3 regions of the Vibrio sp. 1F263 genome follow, and region 3 is predicted to be linked to each of the others. Evidence: riboswitches for the same ligand, from Rfam matches in the RefSeq annotation. Region 3 holds a riboswitch; each other region holds the start of a gene.

The links. A riboswitch is a leader RNA that binds a small molecule or an ion and turns the genes downstream of it on or off. The one in region 3 is predicted to bind thiamine pyrophosphate.
Region 1: another riboswitch for thiamine pyrophosphate. It lies ahead of thiC (phosphomethylpyrimidine synthase ThiC); the one in region 3 lies ahead of thiD (bifunctional hydroxymethylpyrimidine kinase/phosphomethylpyrimidine kinase).
Region 2: another riboswitch for thiamine pyrophosphate. It lies ahead of thiB (thiamine ABC transporter substrate binding subunit); the one in region 3 lies ahead of thiD (bifunctional hydroxymethylpyrimidine kinase/phosphomethylpyrimidine kinase).

The regions. Positions count from the first base shown of each region.
Region 1 covers NZ_JBGONI010000041.1:29,980-35,255, forward strand. The annotation lists gene ACED25_RS19885 (thiamine phosphate synthase) at 1-1,085, opposite strand, end outside; gene thiC (phosphomethylpyrimidine synthase ThiC) at 1,085-3,034, opposite strand; TPP riboswitch at 3,164-3,262, opposite strand; gene crcB (fluoride efflux transporter CrcB) at 3,325-3,708, opposite strand; gene ACED25_RS19900 (multicopper oxidase family protein) at 3,809-5,191, opposite strand.
Region 2 covers NZ_JBGONI010000022.1:31,829-37,104, reverse strand. The annotation lists gene thiQ (thiamine ABC transporter ATP-binding protein) at 1-110, opposite strand, end outside; gene thiP (thiamine/thiamine pyrophosphate ABC transporter permease ThiP) at 110-1,723, opposite strand; gene thiB (thiamine ABC transporter substrate binding subunit) at 1,849-2,841, opposite strand; TPP riboswitch at 2,895-3,014, opposite strand; gene ACED25_RS14570 (flavin prenyltransferase UbiX) at 3,058-3,681, opposite strand; gene mpl (UDP-N-acetylmuramate:L-alanyl-gamma-D-glutamyl-meso-diaminopimelate ligase) at 3,719-5,077, opposite strand.
Region 3 covers NZ_JBGONI010000002.1:233,509-238,784, forward strand. The annotation lists gene ACED25_RS02285 (ABC transporter substrate-binding protein) at 1-626, opposite strand, end outside; gene ACED25_RS02290 (ABC transporter permease) at 746-1,561, opposite strand; gene ACED25_RS02295 (ABC transporter ATP-binding protein) at 1,554-2,312, opposite strand; gene thiD (bifunctional hydroxymethylpyrimidine kinase/phosphomethylpyrimidine kinase) at 2,302-3,210, opposite strand; TPP riboswitch at 3,307-3,418, opposite strand; gene ACED25_RS02305 (DMT family transporter) at 3,517-4,434, opposite strand; gene ACED25_RS02310 (helix-turn-helix domain-containing protein) at 4,520-5,248, opposite strand.

The DNA.
Region 1 (5,276 bases), on a different contig from region 3:
ATGAGTTGTTCTGTGTATGGGATAGTATCAATCAGCTGTTGATACAGAGATAAACGAATTAAACCCTGAGGTTTCGATGGCATCTGTTTAGTTGTTGTTGGGAAGATGTGTCCCAGCGCAATATAGCTAGGGTTGATTTGAACAATGCGTAGCAACTCGTAATAGCCATGAGTCGAGAGACCGATCTTAATACCTGCTTGGCTCAACTGTGAGAGGTTTGATTCTTCAATATCCTCTTGCCCCAAATGAACACCAAACGCGTCATACTTGAGTGCAAGCTGCCAATAATCATTGATAAAAACCTGAGCGTTATGCTCTCGACCAAGCTCGATTGATCGCGCAACTTGTTGTTCTAAGTCTACTTGCTGAGGGTTTTTAATACGTAGTTGAACAGTGTTGATTCCGAGCTTGAGCAACCTTTCGATCCACTCAACATCATCAACCACAGGATATAGCCCTAGGCTACTCTTGCTCAATTCAGGGAACGAAAGTGATGTTCCTTGGTGCGCCCAACCAACACTAATATCCAGTCGCTCATTTTCCAAAACTGGAATTGGAAAGTTTTGGTAATGTGCTGGCCATGTTCCACGTGAAACATTAGACGATGCGCGAGCTAAAACTAATGAGTCCTCTAATGGGAATTCCAGAGCCAACAAAGTAAGTAACCAAGCAAAGTGGCCGCGATTATCTAACTCCTGATGAGCTGTAGTTTCACTCTTGATAGCACGATTAGCATCCCGGTGTGACCAGATATCCAGTACAGTTGAATCATCTGAGACACCGACATAGATGGTATTCGGAGTTTGTATAAAGGCATCACAAACGTCAGTTAGCGCGACTGAACTACTGTAATCAACAACGTGGTTCAGTTTCGCTAGCTGACACTCCGCCAATGAATCAACATCATGAGCAAAGCCAATAGATAACGCCTGCTGAGTGTCAACGATAGAGAAGTATTGAGTTGGGCTTACACCCAACTCAACTGCATCGGTTGCCAAGCCTTGTCGCTTAGCAACCAATAGACAGTTCTGCACCTCTCCCGTTAACTCAATATTTTGAGATGGGATGAGTATCTTCACTGTCATTATTCCTCTAATTGAGCTTCTTTTGCACCTACTGCAGGGTGGTAAAGTTCAGAGCCAGTATCACGGAACTCTTGTGATTTCTGACGCATCCCTTCCAGCGGATTATCTAGCATCTTAATCTCGATAGCCTGATCCGCGGCCACTTGTTCGGTGTCTTTCGCATACTCTCGGACTTCCTGAGAGATCTTCATCGAGCAGAATTTAGGTCCACACATTGAGCAGAAGTGAGCAACCTTACCGGATTCTTGTGGCAGAGTTTCATCATGGAAAGAACGTGCTGTTTCAGGGTCTAAAGCTAGATTAAATTGGTCTTCCCAACGGAATTCAAAACGTGCTTTAGATAATGCATTATCTCGGATTTGTGCGCCTGGGTGCCCTTTCGCAAGGTCAGCAGCGTGTGCAGCTAGCTTGTAAGTAATCAGGCCGGTCTTCACATCTTCTTTGTTTGGTAAGCCGAGATGCTCTTTAGGGGTTACATAACAGAGCATCGCACAGCCGTACCAACCAATCATGGCCGCGCCAATACCAGAGGTAATATGGTCGTAACCAGGAGCAATATCTGTCGTCAGTGGACCTAATGTATAGAAAGGCGCTTCATGGCAGTGTTCTAACTGCTCATCCATATTCTCTTTGATTAGGTGCATTGGCACATGACCTGGGCCTTCAATGATCACCTGAACGTCGTATTCCCAAGCGACTTTAGTCAACTCACCTAGAGTACGTAACTCCGAGAATTGAGCCTCATCATTGGCATCTGCAATAGAGCCTGGACGCAAGCCATCACCTAATGACAGGGCCACATCATACTTCGCACAGATCTCACAGATCTCGCGGAAGTGTGTATATAGGAAGCTCTCTTGGTGATGTGCAAGACACCATTTCGCGATAATAGAACCACCACGAGAAACAATGCCGGTCACTCGTTTGGCCGTCATCGGAACGTAGCGAAGCAACAAACCTGCGTGGATAGTGAAGTAATCAACACCCTGCTCTGCTTGTTCAATCAAAGTATCGCGCATCACTTCCCAGTTAAGGTCTTCCGCAACGCCATTCACTTTTTCAAGAGCTTGATACATAGGAACCGTACCGATTGGTACAGGGCTGTTACGTAAGATCCATTCGCGAGTCTCGTGAATATTACGGCCGGTAGAAAGGTCCATTACGGTATCGCCACCCCAGCGAGTTGACCATACTAACTTCTCAACTTCTTCTTCAATCGAAGAGCTTACTGAAGAGTTACCGATATTAGCGTTCACCTTCACTAAGAAGTTACGACCAATAATCATCGGTTCTGATTCTGGGTGGTTGATGTTTGAAGGGATAATAGCTCGACCTTCAGCAACCTCTTTACGCACGAACTCAGGAGTAATTTCTTTCGGCAGGTTTGCGCCAAAGTTATGGCCAGGATGTTGGTGGTTAAGCTGCTCATCAGCAAACTTCTGACGTCCCATGTTCTCACGTATAGCAATGTACTCCATCTCAGGAGTGATAATCCCCTGACGAGCATAGTGCAGCTGAGTAACACATTGATCGCCAGTCGCGCGACGAATTCTAGGTAGGTTGCCGTAACGAAGGTCGTCTAGAGTTTCATCTTCTAAACGTTCTTTAGTGTAAACAGAGCTTACATCGTCTAACAGTTCCGTATCACCACGCTCATCAATCCATTGCTCACGCAACTTAGGAAGGCCACTATACAGGTCTATTTGATGTGTCGGGTCAGTATAAACACCTGAGGTATCGTAAACTTGAATGGGTACATTAGGTTCGAATACAGGCTCTTTTTTGCTACCACCGACAAGGCTATCAGCGAGTGATATTTCTCGTACAGGGACTTGAATATCTTCTCGAGATCCTTGGATATAAGCTTTTTTTGAATTTGGATAAGGTTGTACGGATAAAGAATCGATGAAATTCTTCGCTTCCAGTCTTGCTTGTTTACGACTCGACATAGCATTTTTCCTTGGCTTTTAGCCATTATTTATAGGGATAAAAATGCTTGACGGATTAGATGCTACAAGAGGGATCACGGTAAGAAATACAGTTGTGATCTGGAGATAGATCTCTAGAGGGATTCTAGTTAGATATCTACTCTTGTTCCCTTCGCAGGTATTAGCCTGATCAGGTTCAACGGATCCCGAGTTAACGGTCTCAGCCATATGGCACTCCGACAAGTTCGATCGAGTATATAAAAACGGCTTGGATAAACCAAGCCGAGTTGTTAACAAATCGTAAGAAAGTTTTAAGACTTTATCAAAAGTTGGAAGCCGATCCATGCTGCTGAGATGCTGAGAACCACGTTGAGTAACACATTGAGTCCCATCTTAAAGAAAGCACCCTGCTGCATAAGAAGCACGTTATCCATCGAAAATGTAGAAAATGTAGTCAGTGCTCCAAGGAAACCAAGACCGATAATTTGTCTCCATGGTTCTGTCGCAACCATCTCATTCTCAAACGCTGCGATGAGTAAGCCCATAATTAAAGAGCCAATCACGTTAACAGTTAGCGTACCATAAGGAAAACCACGCCCTAGCATCACCACACATAACTCTGAAATCAAATAGCGCGAACAAGCACCAAATGCGCCACCAATGGCAATAAAACCTAAAATAGATAACTGACCCATGAATCCTCCCAAACAATAATCCCTATATTCTAGCTTTAACGCCGATAAAAGCGAGGGTAGAAACTAAGAATGCATGCGCAAATATTAAACGTTACAGGTGTCACTTAACTTCGATATATCCCATTAAACCCGTTTTCATGTGTTCTATAACATGACAGTGATACATCCAACGTCCTGGGTTGTCGGCAACAAATGCAGCTTTAGCTCGACCATTCTTTCCAAGTAACACAGTATCGGTATGGAAAGGTTCTTCAATTTTTTTACCATCAAGTTCCAATACAGTGAATGTATGACCATGAATATGAATCGGGTGATGATATTGAGTGACGTTCTTAAGATCGAATATGTAAGTCTTACCTAGCTCTAAAGTCGCCAACGGCTCAGGGATATTGTCTTTGCTCATCCCCTCCCACGCTCGTTTATTAGTAAGCCAAAATTTAGGCATCGATTTACCATCTTCAGATACAGGTGAAACCGCACCCTCCCACTCGAACACGAAATCGATCTCTTCAGCATTAGCAAGATCTAGGTTAGGTACTGGATTCAATGGTAATAATGGTAACACTCGCTCTTGAGAAAATGCTGAATCTACGACTTCAAGTTCACACAAAGAAAGAGGGAAACGCCCCTTCATTTGGAGAACGTTAACTCGCTCACCAGCTTTAGGAGCGATCAGTCCGATATCAACACGCATCCCTGGACCAATTTTATGTTGAGTCAGTTTGTAAGGCGTTTTCACAGGGTTACCATCGATGGCAATCACCCAAGCCTCAGCCCCTTCGATAGCAATAGGATAAGTGATCGTATTATCGACATTAGCAATACGCAGTCTAGTCGCGGCATACTGCTTCAACTGATATACGGGTTCATGAACTCCATTAACACTACTCCACTCACCAGGAGTGCCCATACGAGCACTGAGTCGAGGAATCATTAAGTCTTTCCATTGACCCTGCTTGTCGATATGCCAATGTTTAAGCATCAATGCGTGTTCTTCGTCAAACAGCACGGGAGTGCTTTCTTCTACGATAATTAGGCCAACTAAACCCATACCAAGTTGTTTAACGCTATTCATATGTGGGTGATACCAAAATGTGCCAGCATCTGGCGGCGTAAACTCATAAATGAATGTTTCACCTGGCATAATCGGTGGCTGACTTAAGAAGGGAACACCGTCCATTTCGATAGGGATTCTTAAGCCATGCCAATGGATAGTCGTCGGCTCTGATAGCTTATTCGTAAAACGAATTGTGACCTTTTCACCCTGTCGACATCGAATCGTCGGAGCTGGGATCTGCCCATCAAAGGCTAAGACATTGGTATCAAATCCCGCGACTAACTCAGCTGTTGAAGGTTCAGCAGTTAAGTCATAAACATACTTACCTTGCTCATCAACTGACCGGTTAATTGAGCAAGCGGGTAGAACAGTGAGTGCTGATATAGCGAGAGATGATTGAATAAACTTACGACGGGAGATATCCATATTTGTTGCCTTTTAGTAATAACGACCAAAATGTAACAAAATATTGAGAATAATTCTCATAAAGAAGTGGGGATTGTGCTGTTGA
Region 2 (5,276 bases), on a different contig from region 3:
CCTGCGCCACTTGGCCCCATCAGCGCAACAATATCGCCCTGCTCAGCTTGAAAATCAAAGCAAAACAACTCTCTGTGATAGTGGTAGTCCACATCTTTCATCACTAACATCATCGGTTCCTCAACTCTTTAGCATCGAGCTTAGATCTTCGAGTAAATAAAAATTCAATCAGGCTAAAGCTGCCAACACTCAGTAACAGTAAGCTCACGGAAACCACAGCTGCGGCTTCCATTTGATAGCTGCCTAATAATTGGAATAGGTACAAAGGCAGAGTTCTAAAATCTTGGCTACCAAACAAAGCAATCGCACTTAAGTCACCCATTGCTAACATAAAGCTGATCGAGAAAGCTTGTGCCATCGGTGTTCGCAATGCACGCCACTCCACTAGCCTAAAACGCGTGAAACCAGTCATTCCCAAACTTGCGCACACATACTGATACTGCTGAGACAAATGCAGCATAGGTTGAGCCAAGGTTTTAATTACGTAAGGAAGCGCCATTAAACTGTTTACTGCAATCACGATAAAGAAAGCTAAGCTGAAAACATCGGTGAATGAACGCAGTAATAAGAAGAGCCCCGTACTGATCACAAGCCCGGGAGTAACTAAGATAATAGTGCCAATCAGCTCGATTTTATCGGCTCGAAAATTCTTATTCTGTAAGCGCCATGCTCGACTAGTCAGCAGTATGGCGATACCAATACCAACCGCGATAACACTTGCTAATGACGCGACTTTAACCGAGGTCATTAACGCAGCCCAAAACGGCTCGCTGCTCAGTACGATTAATGCCTGCGAGTTAATGCCACTGACGATAACCATAGCTAATGGCGGCAATACCAGCATTGAGACGGTGATGATCCAAAAGCTATCCCAAGCTTTTGACCACGAGCTATCCTTAACCAAATATTTCTCTTCCGACAATTGACTGGCTGTCACTGAAATAGGTTTCGATAGGCGTTGAATGCTCACAGCTAGCATACCACACAGCAGCATTTGCCATATCGCGAGCAAGGCACCAGCCTGCAGGTCAAAGTCGAATTTAATCGCCTGATAAATAGCGAGTTCGATAGTGGTTGATTTAGGTCCACCGCCGAGTGCCATCACGGTAGCAAAGCTGGTAAAACACAGCATGAAGACCAAACCACACACATGTGGCAGTTGCTGTCTTAAGCGAGGCCATTCAACCCATCTGAATTTGTTCCAATGACTCATACCCAAATGAGCACACAGCTTATGCTGCTCGGCAGGTACGGTATCTAAAGCTTGTAAAAGTAAACGGCTAGCATAAGGCAGGTTAAAGAAAACGTGCGCCAGCAAAATACCATTCAACCCATAAATCGAGAATGGCAGTTTAATATCGAAGTTCGCCAGAAATTTAGCTAACCAACCACTGTTTCCATAAATAGCTAGCAAACCAAATACGCCAACTAATACGGGCAAAACCAAGGTCGAAGCAAACAGCCTTAACAACAAGGCCCGTCCAAAAAATTGTCTGCGACACAGAGCATGAGCAATAGGTATAGCAAAGCCAACACTCAGCATCGTTGAGAGTGTCGCTTGATAGAAACTGAATTTCGTTACATGCCAATAGTAAGGATCGGACCATACTTGGCTGATATCAAGAGAAGGGGCATTGCTAAGCAATGCCCCAACTGCTGAAACCACGAAGGTGGTAATGAGTATCGCAACCCAAACCCCGACCTTAGGTGTTTTCTTTATCATAAATTGATTTTTTACCGTAAATGGTTCACTCCAAACATAACGAATGAACCTTTAAATACAGAAAGCTAGTTTTTTAAAAGTACGTTAGAAAACTCATGTTCCTAAATAATAAGTTAAATCGTAAGTTAAAAAGTAAGCGCATTCTGCCATTCACGAATCCAAGGCTTACGCTTCTCGGCGATCTCTTCTGGTGTGAAGCTTAGCGCTTTCTGAGGAACCGTAAGTTGCTCGAACCCTTTTGGTAGCTCAACATCGGTCACTGGGTACATCCAGTTGCCAGTAGGCATCGCCGATTGGAACTCATCACTTAAGATAAATGCCATAAACTCACCGGCAAGCTTTTCGTTCTTGCTACCTTTAACCTTCGCTGCCACTTCCACTTGAGTGTAATGACCTTCTTCAAAGCTTGCAGCTGCGTACTTAGAATCACTTTCTGCAATGATGTGATAAGCCGGAGACGTTGTGTAAGACAACACTAAATCAGACTCGCCTTCTAGGAACATAGAGTAAGCTTCAGACCAACCTTTAGTCACAGTCACCGTTTTCTGAGCAAGCTTCTTCCATGCTGCAGTTGCTTCATCACCGTAAACCGACTTCATCCATAGCATCATGCCTTGGCCTGGTGTTGATGTACGTGGATCTTGATAGATAACCTTAAGATCGTCACGTTGCTCAACCAGTTCTTTCAGGCTCTTTGGCGGGTTTGCTAGCTTCTCTTTGTTATAGATAAACGCAAAGTAACCAAAATCATAAGGAACAAAGGTACTGTCGTTCCAACCGTTAGGAAGCGTCACAGATGATGTATCAACACTGTGCTCAGCCAATAAGCCTGTAGATTTCGCTTCAGCCATGAGATTATTATCTAGGCCTAAAATGATGTCAGCTTTGCTGTTGCCACCTTCAAGACGTAAGCGGTTTAGAATAGACACACCATCTTCTAACGCGACAAAATTCACATCACAACCACACTTTTCTTCGAATGCTTTTTCAACGGCAGGACGAGGGCCCCAATCCGCAGCAAAAGAGTCGTAAGTGTAAACAGTTAAAGTGTTGTCTGCTGCGAAGGCAGAAAAAGAGATGGCTGTAGTAACAGCAAGAGTTGTTAATGTTAATTTCACTGGACGCTCTCCATGGTCTGAGCGGCACAGGTTTGAGGGAGGAGAACGGTAGAGGTTGTTCCTAACTCAATTCCTACGCCAGCATTATCTGGTTCAGGTTTACGGGTCCCAAGTGTCTGCTTGATCTCAGCTCGCATTCATTATTTGAATGGTTCGCTCCCCGATGAGTGTTCAGGATTGTAATTTGATTTTTAACAATAAGCCATCAAGTTTGGATCAATTACGTTGATCGTAACCCCAACGTGGCACTAAACCTTGCTCGATACCAAGGTGATCAAGAATACGTGCCACCATAAAGTCGACCAGGTCTTCAATCGACTTAGGTTGATGATAAAAACCCGGAGCTGCAGGCATAATCGTCACGCCCATGGTCGAGAGTTTGTGCATATTCTCTAAATGCAACGTAGAAAATGGCGTCTCACGAACCACCAACAACAACTGTCCTCGCTCTTTCATAACCACGTCGGCTGCACGCTCGATTAAGTTATCTGATAGGCCATGAGCAATCGATGCCAAGCTTCCTGCAGAGCATGGACACACCACCATCTGCTTCGGTGCTGCTGAACCAGATGCAACCGGTGAGAACCAATCATCTTTGCCACACACCACCAGCTTTTCTGGGTCGCAATCTAAATGCTTAACCAAAGCTTGTTTCGCAGCATCTGGCCCAGCAGGTAACTTAAGTTCATGCTCGGTCGCCAACACCACTCGCGCTGCCGATGATATCAGCAAGTAGACCTGATAATCGGCGGCCAAAAGGCATTCAAGTAAACGCAGGCCATAAGGCGCACCGGATGCGCCAGTGAAAGCCAGAGTTATCGCTTTATCGTGTTTTGTCATGTTCTCAATTACTTCAAATTATAAGGTCGAGGATGCGTTAACCTTTGAGTGCCAATCCATCCAACAGTTTCTGGTGAATACCACCAAAGCCACCATTACTCATTACCAAGATTTGGTCACCCGCTTGTGCCTCAGAGACAATTTTAGCAACGAATGCATCCATGTTATCACTCACGTGCGCGGGTTGGTGACACGCATCGGCGACGTCTTGTACTGACCAATCAATGTTATCGGGTTGGAATAAGTAAGTAGAATCCGCTTGCTTCAACGAATCAGCCAGCGTTTCTTTGTGCACTCCACGTTTCATTGTGGCAGAACGAGGCTCTAAAACGGCAATTATTTTTTTCGTGTCGACCTTATTACGTAAACCGCCCAGCGTAAATTCAATTGCCGTTGGGTGATGAGCAAAATCGTCGTAGACAGAAACGCCTGCCACTTCGCCTTTAAACTCTAGACGACGTTTGGTGTTGATGAACTTCGCCAACGATTCACACGCTAAATCAGGTGTCACCCCTACATGTCGCGCAGCTGCAATCGCCATCAAAGCATTATTGACGTTATGGTCGCCAACCAAATCCCAGTCGACAGTTCCTACGCATTCGCCTTGGAAGTACACTCCAAATTGAGACCCGTCTTTGACCAGCTTCTTGGCATCCCAATCACCTTGTTCACCACTCGATTCTGTCTCACTCCAGCATCCGCGAGATAAAACATCTTGAATCGCCGTATCTTCTTTAGGAGAGAAAATTCGGCCATTACCTGGCACAGTGCGCACTAAGTGGTGGAACTGACGCTTAATCGCCTCAAGATCATCGAAGATGTCAGCATGATCGAACTCGAGGTTATTCATTACCAAGGTTCTTGGGTGGTAGTGAACGAACTTAGATCGTTTATCAAAAAAAGCACTGTCGTATTCGTCAGCTTCGACCACGAAGAACATGCTTTCACCAAGGCGAGCAGAGATACCAAAGTTACCTAACACGCCGCCCACTAAGAAGCCAGGCGCATAGCCACAGTCTTCTAAAATCCAAGCCAGCATGCTCGATGTTGTTGTCTTGCCATGCGTTCCCGATACCGCTAATACCCAACGATCATGCAACAAGAACTCTTGCAACCATTGCGGGCCTGAGGTGTATCTAAGGTTGTTATCCAATACATACTCAACACACGGGTTGCCACGACTCATCGCATTACCAATCACCACGAGATCAGGCCTTGGTTCTAACTGGCTTGGGTTAAACCCTTCAATAATTTCAATCCCTTGAGACTCCAACAAAGTGCTCATTGGTGGGTAAACATTCGCGTCACTACCGGTAACCTTGTGACCTAATTGACGAGCCAATACCGCAGCACCTCCCATGAAGGTGCCACAAATTCCTAAGATATGAATATGCATAAATTGCTTCCAAACGCTTGGCTAAATGAACCATGTCTAAATCAAACTACTGCACTCATTATCATTAAATGGCGATTAAAAGCGAGTAGCAATGCAAAACAAATTTAGTCGACATAGTAAGTGAGATCTGCGTCGCTTAGTTCATTACCATTAAAAAGATCTAACCTTTAGAATTTAAGTAGGCGTCTAGGTGAATAAA
Region 3 (5,276 bases):
CCGTGCTCTTCTGGGAAGAATGCTTTCGCTTTAAAACCTTCAAGTGCTAACTGGTTGGTTTCGAAGTTACGTAAGCCACCCCAAATTGCATCTACCTTACCCGATGCTAATGAAGACGACAGTGCCCAACCGACATTGATGGTTTGCACGTCTGTAAACGCAACATTTTCTTGAGCTAGCATGGTGCCGATAGTCGCTTCTTCGTTACCCGCAATCGCAATACCGATCTTTTTGCCTTTCAGATCCGCTAGTGAATCGTTCTTGCCATTATCCAAAACCATCAACGTATTCAATGGTGTTGCGATAAGAGTAGATGCACGAACGAGAGGCAAACCTGCCGCTACATCCATGGTTAAACTTGGTTGGTAAGTTACCGCTAAATCGACCTTACCGGCAGCAACCAATTTTGCTGGCGTGCTTGGGTCGGCTGGCTCTTGGATTTCAACCTCTAAGCCTTGGTCAGCAAAGTAGCCACGCTCTTGAGCAATCACAATTGGGCCGTGGTTCGGGTTCACAAACCAATCCAACATCAGTGTCAGTTTCTTTTGTTCAGAATCCGCCAATGCATGACCTGAAACTAGCGAAGCAAGCAGTGCCACTGCACCTACCAATTTGGTATTTTTCATAGTTAACCTTTCCTTTTGAATATTATTGTTGTGTGTATCGAGCTAATTTTTAACGAAGTTTGGTTCAGATAAATAGCGTGAGCGAAGCTTTATTAAACAAAGCGTTATTGAGCGAACCATCATTGGTTTTCCCAAGGGATAGCTTTTTTGAGTAACTTGTCTGTGATGAAGTAGAGCGAGATAGACAGCACCGCCAAGATGAATAAGGCCGCAAACATTTCATCAATGATCATGCGTGCGTTGGCTTGCAGCATTAGGTAACCCAGCCCTTCACTCGAACCGACCCACTCGCCGACAACCGCACCAATTGGGGCAATAACCACAGCCACACGAATGCCAGACGCCAGTGTTGGCAGCGCAGCAGGCAGTTGGATATAACGCAACAATTGCCATTTCGATGCACCCATGGTCTTAGCAAGATCAAGATAACCCGTCGGTGTATTACGCAGGCCGTCGTAACAACAAGTGGTCACGGGGAAGAAGATAATGATCGCCGCCATCACCACTTTTGACGCGATGCCATAACCAAGCCACAGCATCAATACTGGCGCAATCGCAAACACAGGGATCGCTTGGCTAGCAATCAAGATAGGCAACAACCAGCGTTTCAGCGGTTCGAACATCAACATCTGTAGGGCGAAAAACAGCCCCATGGATAAACCGAGCAATAGACCAAGTAAGATCTCCTGCGCAGTCACCCAAGTGTGTTTAAGTAACACATCGTAGCGTTCAATCAGTTTTAAAAAGACTTCTGCAGGCGCTGGCAGAATGAAGCTAGGCATCTCGAAGATAACCACCACCAATTGCCATAAACCTAGAATCACAGCACTGCTGATCAGCAAACGCATAACGGGATTCATCTGACGAGGGCGCTTAGTCGTGATCTGTGTGTTAGCTGAACGGATCACAGCTTCGCTTCGTGTTAGGTCATTCATAATCACGCTCCAACTGATCTAAGATCGCTTGTTGCAGCTCAGCACATTCACCGTCTAACACTCTTGGTGTGGCCGTATTAGGCACAGACAGTGATTGTGCATTCGCAGGTGTGCCTTGCAACACATACAAATTATCCGCCAAACGCACCGCTTCTTGTGGATCATGAGTAATCAACACAACGGTTTTATCTCTTAACAGTTCACACGCTAAGCTCTGTAACTTGTGTCTTGTTACCGCATCCAGCGCAGAGAACGGTTCGTCCATCAGCACAACAGGCTTGTCTTGCATTAAGGTTCGAGCCAAAGCAACACGCTGACGCATGCCGCCAGACAACTGATCCGGCATCGCATTCGCGTAATCAGCCAAACCAACCGCAGCTAACAACTCTAGTGCTTGATTGGTTTGCTGTGCTTTATCAAAAGCTGGATTTTGAAAACGATGACTTAGGCAAACATTGTCGATAACCGACAACCATGGCAGTAACAAGTCTTGCTGTGCCATGTATGCGATGCGATCCGTTAAAGGCAATTCATCAGACGTTGCCAATGTGCCCTGCCACTCCACCTTGTCGTCCAGCAAGCCTGCCAGATAACGCAATACCGTGGTTTTTCCGCAGCCACTTCGACCTAGCAATACCGTCCACTTACCTGCGTTTAAGCTAAGCGACAACCCAGATAAGGTCGCGTGCTCACTGTCGTTATAACGTAAGGAAGCATTGCTGAGTTGAACACCAACCGTATTAACGGACATTACCGTGTCCAGCGAAGAAGTGATTTACCGGGCCATGACCTTGACCAACTTGCAACTCATCAGCATGAGCAATCGCGCGAGAAATGTATTGTTTGCCTAGGTCAACAGCTTCTGCCAGCGTGTTGCCCTGAGCCAAGAAAGAAGCAATGGCAGATGAAAGCGTACAGCCCGTGCCGTGGGTGTTTTTAGTCGGGAAACGCTTCGCGCTAATCAATGCAGACGTCGTCGGGAGAATCAGTAAATCGTTACTGTTCTCATCTTTCTCCAGGTGGCCACCTTTCAAGAGAACGGCTTTAGCACCCAGTGCGCGTAAGTCTTCAATCATGCCCTGCATTTCAGCTTCGCTTTCAGGTACTGGCTTGCCTGTTAATGCAGCACCTTCTGGTAAGTTAGGAGTAATGATATCTGCCAGCGGAATCAGCTCTTGTTTCAGCGTGGTGATAGCCGAGTTTTCTAACAGCAGATCACCACTTGTCGCGACCATGACAGGGTCAATCACTAAGTATTTAGGTCGGTACTGCTTAATTTTGTCTGCAACGACTTTGATGATTTGCGAATCAGCCAACATGCCGACTTTTACTGCCACGATATTGAGATCAGTAAAAACCGCATCTAACTGGCTAGCGACATGGTCGAGTGGAATAGGAAAAATGGCTGACACGCCTTGAGTGTTCTGGGAAGTGATCGCGGTAATCACAGAACAAGCAAAACTACCGGTAGCAGACATGGCTTTAATATCCGCTTGGATACCTGCACCGCCGCCACTGTCTGAGCCTGCGATAGTCAATACAATCGGAGTATTCGTGCGAATCGTGTCTTCAGCAGAGTGCTGCTGTGTTGAGGATTTTGGAGTTGAGGCTTTTGGCGTTAAATCTTTTGAAATAGAACTGTGTGTCATTGTCGCTCCTACTATCTTACAAGACGCAGGAGAACGAACACTGATCGAAGGAGAAGTCGCATTAGGCTCATGAAAGTTTTCATGGGTGCAGACGTAGATCGAGTGCTTATAGTTCCCTACGCCAGTGTTAACTGAATCAGGTTCAACGGGTCTCGACTAACGATCTCAGCAAACACCAAATAAGGTATGTGCCCCCCGACTATTGATAGCGATAGTAACAGCACTCTCACAACTGAGATACTCATTTTATTCAATTATACTAATTACGCATGAATAAATTTCAATTAGGCAAAACAAAACAAATACTTATAACGTTCCTTTAGATGGCTTCGACTGTACAAACAAGCACAGCACAATCAGAGACATACCTAACCAGCCTGTAAAAGGAATCAGCTCACCGACAACACAGACGGCAAGCACCGCTGCGACTACTGGTTCAAACAAGGTCAGCAGATTGGCACTGCTCGCGGTCACGTGGCGTAAACCAAAACTGAACGCGATATAGCCCAAGCATTGTGGAATTAACGTCAGATAACTGATGACGAATACGTTGGTCTGTGAGGAAAACAGGTTATCACCAGTAAACCAGAGCGTTGGCAGCAACAGCATCGCACCAAGGCCAAAAATACTGCCCATCGCTGCTTGTGACTTAATCCCTTTATCGATCAGTGCTTTTGTCGCCCAAGAATAAATGGCGTAACACAACCCAGCGACCAGACCTAAGCCAATACCTAACAGCTTGAGATCATCACCGGATTCATTCGCCGATGAAGGTTCTGAAAACACCAACAACCCAATACCTACCACACCAATCGCAAAGCTAGTGAGCCAACGTCGGTCAATATTACTCTTTTTGCTAATCAGACACTCTAGCAATGCGGAAAAGAAAGGTGCGGTAGCAATCGAAACCACGGTACCAATCGCCACGCCTGATAATTTCATTGAAGAATAGAAAGCTAAAGGATAGACCGCCAAAGCCAAAGCGCTCACTGTCAACAGCTTCTTGTTCTGCATAAGTTTGTCGAAAGCGAATAGGATTTTTCGATACGCCAAGCCCGCTTGTATTAGGCCACCGACGCCCATAGAAAAAGCGCCAATTGCTAATGGGCTTAGATCAGGAGCAAAACTTGCGGCGGTGCCTGTCGTGCCCCATAAAATAGAAGCAAACAAGATGGCTAAAGTGCCCGTTTGGAATTCGTTAACGCGATTGATGGCAAGATTCATTTCTATTACCCAATTTTCAGTTCTGAAATAGATAATAGTGAAGATGCCTTAAAATTAGTTTGCAGAACGGACGCTATTGTTGTTTCTAAAGACTCTCTTTCATTGAGCCCAGAAACGCCCTTGGTGACATCCCAGAGTGCAGAGAGAAGCGACGACTGAAAGCAGAAACATCACTATAACCCACGTTTTCAGCAATCAATTGAACCGGTAAATCGGTATGGGTTAACAGGGCTTGAGCTTTCTCCATACGATAGCGAGTGATGTATTTAAGCGCACTGATGCCCAAGCACTCTTTGAAGCGTTTTTTGAATTGAGTGGGACTCAAACAGGCCGTTTCTGCAAGTTGTGAAATAGAGAGAGGTTGGGCGTAATTATCCGCTATCAGCCTTTGTACCGTACGGATTCTTGGGTCGATACTCTTGCTGACTTGTTGTTGCTCTAACAGCAATGAAAACACATCCAAAACTGATGACTCAATGCCACTATCGACCTGATATTCCAACTGCTTCTCAACAAACAATAAGAAGCTCATCAAAGGTGGCGTTATCGTGAAAACCGAGAGCTCATGCTCTAACAAGTGCTGCGGCAACTCCGCCATATCCGCGACAATAAACCGCGCGGCTTCATCCGCCTTAAACGCATGCGCTGTGGTTACCGGAATCACCACACATTCTCCCACGGCCACTTTGCCGACATACCCCACCATTTCAATATTAATACTGCCTTGGATCGGCAATACCAATTGATGATGGTCATCATGAGCATGGGTATTAAATTGCTTGGTGTAAGATCGAATGCTTAAGCTAGATTTCATAATCAACGCCGGAGTAGATCGGTTCAGA